Regions from separate parts of the Peribacillus sp. S4 genome, predicted to be linked through region 2. Evidence: predicted binding sites of a transcription regulator. Region 2 holds the regulator's gene; the other holds the start of a gene.
The links. The regulator LexA, encoded in region 2, represses DNA repair genes until DNA is damaged. The targets are predictions, from matches to a motif close to CGAACATATGTTCG.
Positions count from the first base shown of each region.

Region 1: a site for LexA is predicted at 2,494-2,507, ahead of recA (recombinase RecA). Genes of this name have one in related genera too.

Region 1 is NZ_CP175708.1:1,751,448-1,755,887, forward strand. It holds gene ACJ9PY_RS08485 (helix-turn-helix domain-containing protein) at 1-299, shown strand, start outside; gene pgsA (CDP-diacylglycerol--glycerol-3-phosphate 3-phosphatidyltransferase) at 464-1,048, shown strand; gene ACJ9PY_RS08495 (competence/damage-inducible protein A) at 1,072-2,304, shown strand; gene recA (recombinase RecA) at 2,653-3,699, shown strand; gene rny (ribonuclease Y) at 4,052-4,440, shown strand, end outside.
Region 2 is NZ_CP175708.1:2,038,425-2,042,864, reverse strand. It holds gene ACJ9PY_RS09785 (DUF896 domain-containing protein) at 1-122, opposite strand, end outside; gene ACJ9PY_RS09780 (recombinase family protein) at 188-844, opposite strand; gene ACJ9PY_RS09775 (LysM peptidoglycan-binding domain-containing protein) at 864-1,175, opposite strand; gene lexA (transcriptional repressor LexA) at 1,330-1,953, shown strand; gene ACJ9PY_RS09765 (esterase/lipase family protein) at 2,433-3,965, opposite strand.

The DNA.
Region 1 (4,440 bases), 290 kb from region 2:
GCGGTAAAAATAGTACGTATGAATTAAAAAATACCGATACTTTTAAATTAAAGGTGACCTCCAAAGGCTCACCATGGGTCGGCATAAAAAATGGTGAAGGTAAATTACTTTTCCAAGGCACTATCGAAAAGGACAAAAGCCAGGAAATTGATTTCACCAATGAAAAAGAAGCTGTCATCAATATAGGCAGGGCATATGAAACAGAGATTTATGTGAATGATGAGAAGCTGGAGTATTCCATTTCACCGACTGAAGTGAATACGCAATTGGTTACGATACAATTTACGAAAGCCGAATAGTCATCTTATAGATGACTATTTTTGCTCTATTTAATGGTAAGGCGGCGGGGAATGGTCCACTCGGCATATAAGATTGGATTTTGAGTTAAATTATACATATAAGCATTATTTTAGATCTAAGACGCAGGCCCGAATGGCAGGCGTAAATTTTGGAGGTAAAAGTTTTGAATCTGCCTAATAAGATTACAGTAGCAAGAATCTGTTTAATACCAGTATTTTTAATCATCATGCTCGTTCCTTTTTCATGGGGGACTCTGACTTGGGGAGAATACAGTTTGCCAGTGGCACACCTGGCTGGAGCCATCCTCTTTATAATCGCTTCCACTACGGATTGGATCGATGGCCATTTTGCCAGAAAATATAATATGATTACTGATTTAGGGAAATTTTTAGATCCATTGGCAGATAAACTTCTTGTTTCGGCTGCCTTAATCGTTTTGGTTGATCTGGATTTAATGTACGGTCAATCTTGGATTGCCATCGTGATCATAAGTCGCGAGTTTGCAGTCACTGGATTGCGTTTGGTGTTAGCGGGTACAGGGGAAGTGGTTGCAGCGAACCAGCTAGGTAAAATTAAAACATGGGCACAAATTGTTTCTATTTCGGCTTTATTGCTGCATAACCTTCCATTCGCCCTCATTTCACTTCCATTTGCCAATATCGCATTATGGATTGCATTAATCTTTACAATCTGGTCAGGTTTGGATTATTTTATAAAAAACAAAGAAGTATTTGTTAATTCAAAGTAAAAACGAATGGTGGTTTTGAAAAGATGGATGCAGAAATCATTGCAGTGGGCTCAGAGCTTCTTTTAGGTCAAATCAATAACACTAATGGAAGATTCTTATCGCAGCAGTTTGCGGAAATGGGGATCAACGTTTTTTACCATACTGTGGTCGGGGATAACGACCGTCGATTACAACAAGCTATAGAAATCGCTGAATCGAGGGCGAACTTGATTGTTTTTACCGGTGGGCTTGGTCCTACCAAAGATGACTTAACGAAAGAAACGATTGCTCGCCATATCGGGAAAAAGCTCGTTTTTAATGATGAAGCTTTGCAATCCATTGAAGCTTACTTCCAAAAACGGGAACGGCCGATGACGGAAAACAACAAAAAGCAGGCCCTTGTCTTAGAAGGCAGTGAAGTGTTGGCAAACGATCATGGCATGGCCCCAGGAATGGTTTTGTCCAAATCCGGGATTACATATATGCTCCTGCCTGGTCCACCAAGTGAAATGGAGCCAATGTTTTTAAGTTATGGTTATGAAAAGATCATGAATAAATTGGAAAAGCATGAACGGATCGATTCCAAGGTTTTACGGTTCTATGGTATAGGTGAAGCCGAACTGGAAACGGTGATTGAAGATCTCCTTGTCAATCAAACGAATCCGACAATCGCTCCGCTGGCAGCCGAAGGGGAAGTGACGTTAAGGATCACCGCCAAAGGCCCTTCCAAAGAAAAATGCGAAGAACTTATTTTAGAAACGGAAAAAGAAATTCTTGGCAGGGTCGGCAAGTTCCATTATGGAAGTGATAATACTTCGCTAATAAAGGAACTTGTAAAAGAATTAACGGTCCGCAAGCTTTCAATCGCGGCAGCTGAAAGCTTGACCGGGGGGATGTTCCAAGAACAGCTGACAACCATCCCGGGCGCCGGTAAAGTCTTTAAGGGCGGAATGGTCTGCTATACGAATGATGCGAAGTCCAATGTCCTCGGCGTCAGTGATGATACCATATCTGAGTATGGGGTGGTCAGCGGTGAGTGTGCAATGGAAATGGCCTCTAATGTCCGGAGTAAGCTCGATGCGGATGTAGGCATAAGTTTTACGGGTGTTGCAGGGCCGGATGAACAAGAAGGCAAGCCTGTTGGAACAGTATTTATTGGCATTTCCTATCGCGATGGAAACACTCATTTCAAGGAGTTGAATCTTTCCGGTAGCAGGGCGCAAAACCGTATTCGGAGTGTGAAATACGGCTGTCATTACCTATTAAGGGATTTATAAACGCCATAAGCAGAGCTTTAATACAGCTCTGCTTTTTATTTGGTTTTAGAAGTTTGTTTCTTGAAAAATAGGGAAAAAAGAAAAAAGTTAATTCAATAAAAATGTATTTTTTAGGGAGTAAGTGAAGCGAAATGGAAATTTCCTTAAGCTAAAACGCTTTTTTACAAAGAATATCCCGAAAGAAAAAAACGAATGAATGTTCGACTTTTTGCTTGGCAAAATAGTAAAAAGAGTATATAGTAAAGATAGGTTTTGAGACAGGGTACAAACCTTGAACTCGAATAATTGCTAACGTAAGTACACCTTTAATCGGACAGCCGATTAGTTGAATATAGAGGAGGAAATTAAGTGAGTGATCGTCAAGCGGCTTTAGATATGGCGTTAAAACAAATTGAGAAACAATTTGGTAAAGGTTCGATTATGAAACTTGGGGAACAGACTGATCGTAGGATTTCAACGATCTCAAGCGGTTCTTTAGCATTGGACGTAGCGTTGGGAGTAGGCGGATATCCAAGAGGCCGGGTCATTGAGATATATGGACCTGAAAGCTCCGGTAAAACGACTGTAGCATTACATGCCATTGCAGAGGTACAAAAGACTGGCGGGACGGCTGCATTCATTGATGCCGAGCATGCTTTAGATCCAGCATATTCAGAAAAACTTGGTGTGAATATCGATGAGTTACTGCTTTCACAGCCTGATACGGGTGAACAAGCCCTAGAGATCGCTGAAGCGTTAGTTCGAAGCGGAGCGGTAGATATCATTGTCATTGACTCGGTGGCGGCACTTGTACCAAAAGCTGAAATCGAAGGCGAAATGGGAGATTCCCATATGGGTCTCCAAGCCCGGATGATGTCTCAGGCACTTAGAAAACTGTCTGGTTCCATTAATAAATCAAATACCATTGCCATTTTCATTAACCAAGTCCGTGAAAAAATCGGTGTTATGTTTGGGAATCCAGAAACGACTCCGGGAGGCCGGGCATTGAAGTTCTATTCAACTGTTCGTCTGGAAGTGCGCCGTGCGGAGCAATTAAAACAAGGTAATGAAATCGTGGGTAATAAAACGAAAATCAAAGTTGTAAAAAACAAAGTTGCTCCACCATTCCGCCAAGCAGAAGTTGACATCATGTATGGTCAAGGGATTTCACAGGAAGGTGAAATCATCGATATGGGTGCAGACCTTGATATCGTCCTTAAAAGCGGCTCATGGTATTCATACAATGAAGAGCGTGTCGGACAAGGCCGTGAAAATGCGAAGCTTTTCCTGAAAGAAAATCAGGATATCGCTCAGGAAATTTCTCAGAAAATCAGAGATCACTATAATCTTGATGGAGAGCATGAATTACCACCAGAAGAAAATGAAACAGAAGAGCATTTTGAATTGCTTGATTAATGATATTTGGAAAGGCCTAAGCTTATTCGCTTAGGCCTTTTATGTATATTTTAAGAAAAATGCGAAATTTTCAGTGGATTAAATGGCATTGTAATCAGATTTACAGACTGCTTCCATAATGAATGCTGTACATTATGATGGTTGATATTAAGAAAACTTGAATAAACATTGATACATAAGGGACAAACGCTTGACAATAAAAATTCTCAACTATACAATTAATATGTATATTTTACAATTTTTCAAACTAAAATTTTGAAAATTAAGTGCTGTATATTGAATTTATGTGCAATGTACTTGCCGACAGTTCAACATTTTATGTAAAAAGTTCATAGCAAGGGGAGGTGAAACGATGGAACCCATGACAATCATCTTCACTTTGCTTGGCCTAATCGTCGGTGCAGTTGTTGGTTATTTTATTCACAAATCAAAATTTGAGAGTAGAATAGCAGGGGCAAAGGGCTCTGCAGAACACATCCTTGAGGATGCAAAACGTGAAGCGGAAGCACTTAAGAAAGAAGCCTTGTTGGAAGCAAAAGATGAAATTCATAAAGTTCGTGCCGATTCGGATCGGGAAGCCCGTGAAAGAAGGAACGAATTACAAAAACAAGAAAATCGGTTATTGCAAAGAGAAGAGAATCTGGACCGTAAGGATGAAACGTTAGACAAACGTGAGAGCCTTTTGGAGAAAAAAGAAGATTCTCTAAACCAAAGACAACAGCATATTGAAGAGATGGAAAG
Region 2 (4,440 bases):
AATGTTTCCAAATACTCACTTCTCAATTGGGTTTGCTCTTTCGCTTCAACTTCCGTCAAGCCTTCACCCTTTGCCTTTTTAGAAAGTTCATTTATACGGGCTATTTTTTCTTTTGATAACATAATTTCGCTCCTTCATAATCTGCGGATATTGTCATGGTATTAAAAAAAAAGCGAAATTACAAGTTCTATGATTTACTTTCCTTTGTATTCATTTGATGTTCGAGAAAGCGCCTGTTCACAGTAGCCTTAGATACATTGTATCCAAAGCCCCTTAATGTGGCTGCGATTTCCGAGAATGTTAACCCATTGGCACGCAGTTTAATAATTTCTTCAATAGGAATCTCCATACGATCCCTTCCAGTGGAATTCCTTTGATTCTGAAGATTTTTTTGAGGACGGTACCCTTTTTCAACGGCTCTCATCATTCCGCGCTTTATTTTAAGATTATGTAGTTTCCTTTGATATTCTTCTACAATGCCCACTATCTGAATGACCATGGCATCCGAATCCGATAACTCCAGCTCCCCATCGTGTGAGAGAGTATAAATTTTCACATCTTCTTTAAGGATGACATGGAAAAGGGCTATTTTGGCATTCCCTCTTCCCAGTCTTGTTTCATCCTGGATTAATAGCACTTCAGCTTCTTTGGTTTTAAATAGTTCGAGCATGTCAAAAATGCCATCCCGATTCAACTCATAACCACTTGCCTGTTCTTTTATAATGGAGACAACTTCCACATCCATCTTTTCAGCCAATTTGACTAATTCATCTTCCTGCCTTGCCAATGATGTTTCCTGTGACTCTTTTTCGGTGCTGACCCTACAATAGATTACCGCCTTCATAATACCCTACCTTTACTACTTACTGCTCACTGGCCAAATTCTGGACAAGTTCTTCCCCTTTAACCGGTATGACAATGACTTGTCCAGGCTTTATCGAATCCGCACTGACTCCATTATTCTCTTCTATCCAACCAATGAATTCTTTTTTTGTCAAATTTGATTCTTCATATTCTTCGGCAATTCCCCATAGGGTGTCACCCTCGCTTACTTCTATAGAAAGGAAATCCTTTTTTTGATCATTGTTCAATGTACAAGAGAATAAAATTGAAAAGATGAATACTGATCCCGCTAATAGAATCGTATAAATATAATTTTTGTATAATTTTTTCATGATAATCCCTCCAAAGCGAATGTTCGTTCGTATGTTATGATCAAATTATAATACGAACGTTTGTTTCAGTCAACAACAAATTCGAACTTATGTTTGTATAGAGATGGGGGCCATGCTATAATGTAGCAAAGAACATTGGGGAAGAGGTGCACAAATGACAAAACTATCAAAACGGCAGCAAGATATTCTTGATTTCATTAAAGAAGAGGTCCGCCAAAAAGGGTATCCGCCTTCCGTACGGGAGATTGGCGAAGCAGTGGGACTTGCATCAAGTTCAACAGTACACGGACATTTATCCCGCCTGGAAAGTAAAGGCCTTATTAGACGTGACCCAACCAAGCCAAGGGCCATTGAAATAATGAATTTGGAGGAAGCGAACAATATTCCCAAAGTCAATGTCGTTAACGTGCCGTTACTTGGAAAAGTTACAGCGGGCATGCCGATAACGGCCATTGAGAACATTGAAGAATACTTTCCGCTTCCCGAAAGCATGGTTCCACATGATGACCATGTATTCATGCTGGAAATCATGGGTGAAAGTATGATAGAAGCAGGAATTCATGATGGAGATTATGTCATCGTGAAACAACAAAGCAGTGCCAATAATGGAGATATCGTCGTGGCGATGACGGAAGATGATGAAGCCACTGTAAAACGATTCTTTAAGGAACCGGATTACATAAGGCTTCAGCCTGAGAACTCAAATATGGAACCAATTATTTTACGAGATGTTTCGATACTTGGAAAAGTAATAGGCTTATATAGACAAATACACTAAAAGCGCTTCCCGCGCTTTTTTTGTTTGTTTAATTTATGTCCAGAATTCTCTCAATATGCATATGGAAGAGTAGATATTGAAATATTTTTTAATAGAATCTAGTTTCATGGGAATTTATACATCCTTTATAAGGGATGAAAGTTATACTATCGCCTTTCTGGTAATATGTACTTTGGAAAAAAGCTCATTGAAATAAAAAAAAGAGGATTTAAAATCCCCACTTTAATAAGGTTTAGATCGACCAAGTCATTCCACTGTTGAATCTGCACTTGTTGACAAGCATTTGCAAGTGCAGGGAAAAAAATACATATATTTATTTTCCCCCTATAACAAACTTCCAACCATATCCATCAGAGACCCGTTGAATTAATACTTCAATAAGTAATTACGACCTGGCTGTTTCCATTGGCTGAATTACCATTTCCCTAGTTACCCCTACCATCAAAATAATGCCTCCTCAACTAAGAGAAGGCATTTCGTTATTTCTCAATATAGACCGAACGAATCAGCGTCCGGGTTCTTTCAGTACCATCCACATTTTTTTCCTTAACATCTATTGTTACATTATAAACACCTGACTTAGGTACTTCTGGAAGGGTGCCAGTAAAATTTTCAGTATCCATTGCCTTAATTGAGTTTTTTTCACTAATTTCATTACCGGTTTCATCTATCAGATGAACCAAAAATGTTGTACTGATTGGTCTTTTTTTATCATTCATTGGATTCTTTATTAAAAATTTTGCATCTTTTTGCTTAACTTTACCGGCCATACTTAATGTAATGGGATTCTTTTCGTTAAATTGTGCTGTGAACAGGAAGGCGTCTTTTGGCGATTTAGTCTTCATTCGTACTTTCCAGTCACCAATTTCAAGGTTATTTCTGTAGAATGATTGGATGGTTGCACCATTAAAAAAGGAAGTTTCATTTTTGGCTGAATGAACCTTTAAGGAAGGTGAATACTTTTTATTGGATGGAGAAATCAATTCAACCTCGACATCATTTGAGGCTGTATATATGCTTATATTACCTGGGGCAGCTTCATTTACATGGAAGCTTTGTTCGACCCAGGCATTTTGTTTCAGGACATCACCCAGAACGGTTTGAGCGAGTGCGGTTGTAATGATATCATCTTCAACTCGTTCTTTATAATTGACATGATATGCAGGAATTCCAGCGGTGGATGTGCTTTTTAAATAGGGTTCAATTCTTGAAAATACAGCTGAGCCAACTCGAATATTGTCGTGATCAAAGTTGGGATCCGTAAATAAATGTGTTGCATAGGGTATTTTTGTACTCCATACATTCACCAGTCCATCATTTTCCCCATATGATGATAAATATTGTCCCCCCATTGATAAGGCTGATAGTACCGGGCCTCTGTTCATACCTGCCACAGTGAAATACAAGTTTTTACGAGAGTTGATATGGTTATCCGTGACAGAACGAAATTCAGCCATTTTACCAACTTGTAAAGAATAAGTTCCCTCATCTTTTTGACCTAATAAGGAACCAAGCCAGCCCGCATACCAGCTATAAGCCAAATCAGCTAAGTGCGAACCATGATGTGGGGAAGCTAAAGTGATCACCCTTCCAACATATTGGTGTGCTCCATAGTGGACTAGAGCCGCTTGGGTGTCTGGGCCCCCTTTGCTGTGAGCTATAATATTTACTTTTTTGCCCCCGAAATGGTTACTGATTTCTGAAAGCATTTGAGCTAAAAGCCTTCCATTGGCATATTGGCTCACTGACCCATTTCCAGCTGAATCATGAAGCTGAACAAAAACCGTTTGGTAGCCAGCTTCATACGCTTTGGTATACATATCATTGACACCATGATAATCCGTTTCGCCATACCAGCTGGTTGAACTGCCGTTTTTCCCTTGAACAAACACGATAGGTGGTTTGTTTGTATCAAGATTGGGAGGAATACTTCCAAGAAACCAATCCCCTGGACTGAAAGTTTCGGAGGGCGGTTTCAATTTTCCTGCTGAGGAAATGTCTGGCTTTGCCATAAATAATATGGTTAGAATGAGGACAAGAAAAACGACATAATTGATTACATTCCTTTTCAAGGGTTATCTCCTCCAATATCATCTGGAATTTTTTTGAACTCATCCAATTACCAATGCCCAGCTTCCATAGCCTTCATTAGTATATAATTGTACTTTTGCATACCATTACCTGCTATCTTCATAAAGATGGGAGAAAAAAACTAGAAGAAGTTTCATTTATAATAGAGAAAAAGTATGAAGATTTGACTTCCATTCATTTATGTATGTGTCTTTTTCATTTTATGAAGACGTGCTTTGGAGAAAACGGAATGCTGCCAATTCACGAAAATAGAGAACAAGCCCTTATCCTGCATAGGATAAGGGCTTGTTCATCCAGATTAACTTTTCCTTCGAATTTGCCATTGTCCATTTGCTCCTATTCATGGTGTTCAGAAGTCCGCCCTAAACATTAAGTAAATAATTTTCTTTAACGGCA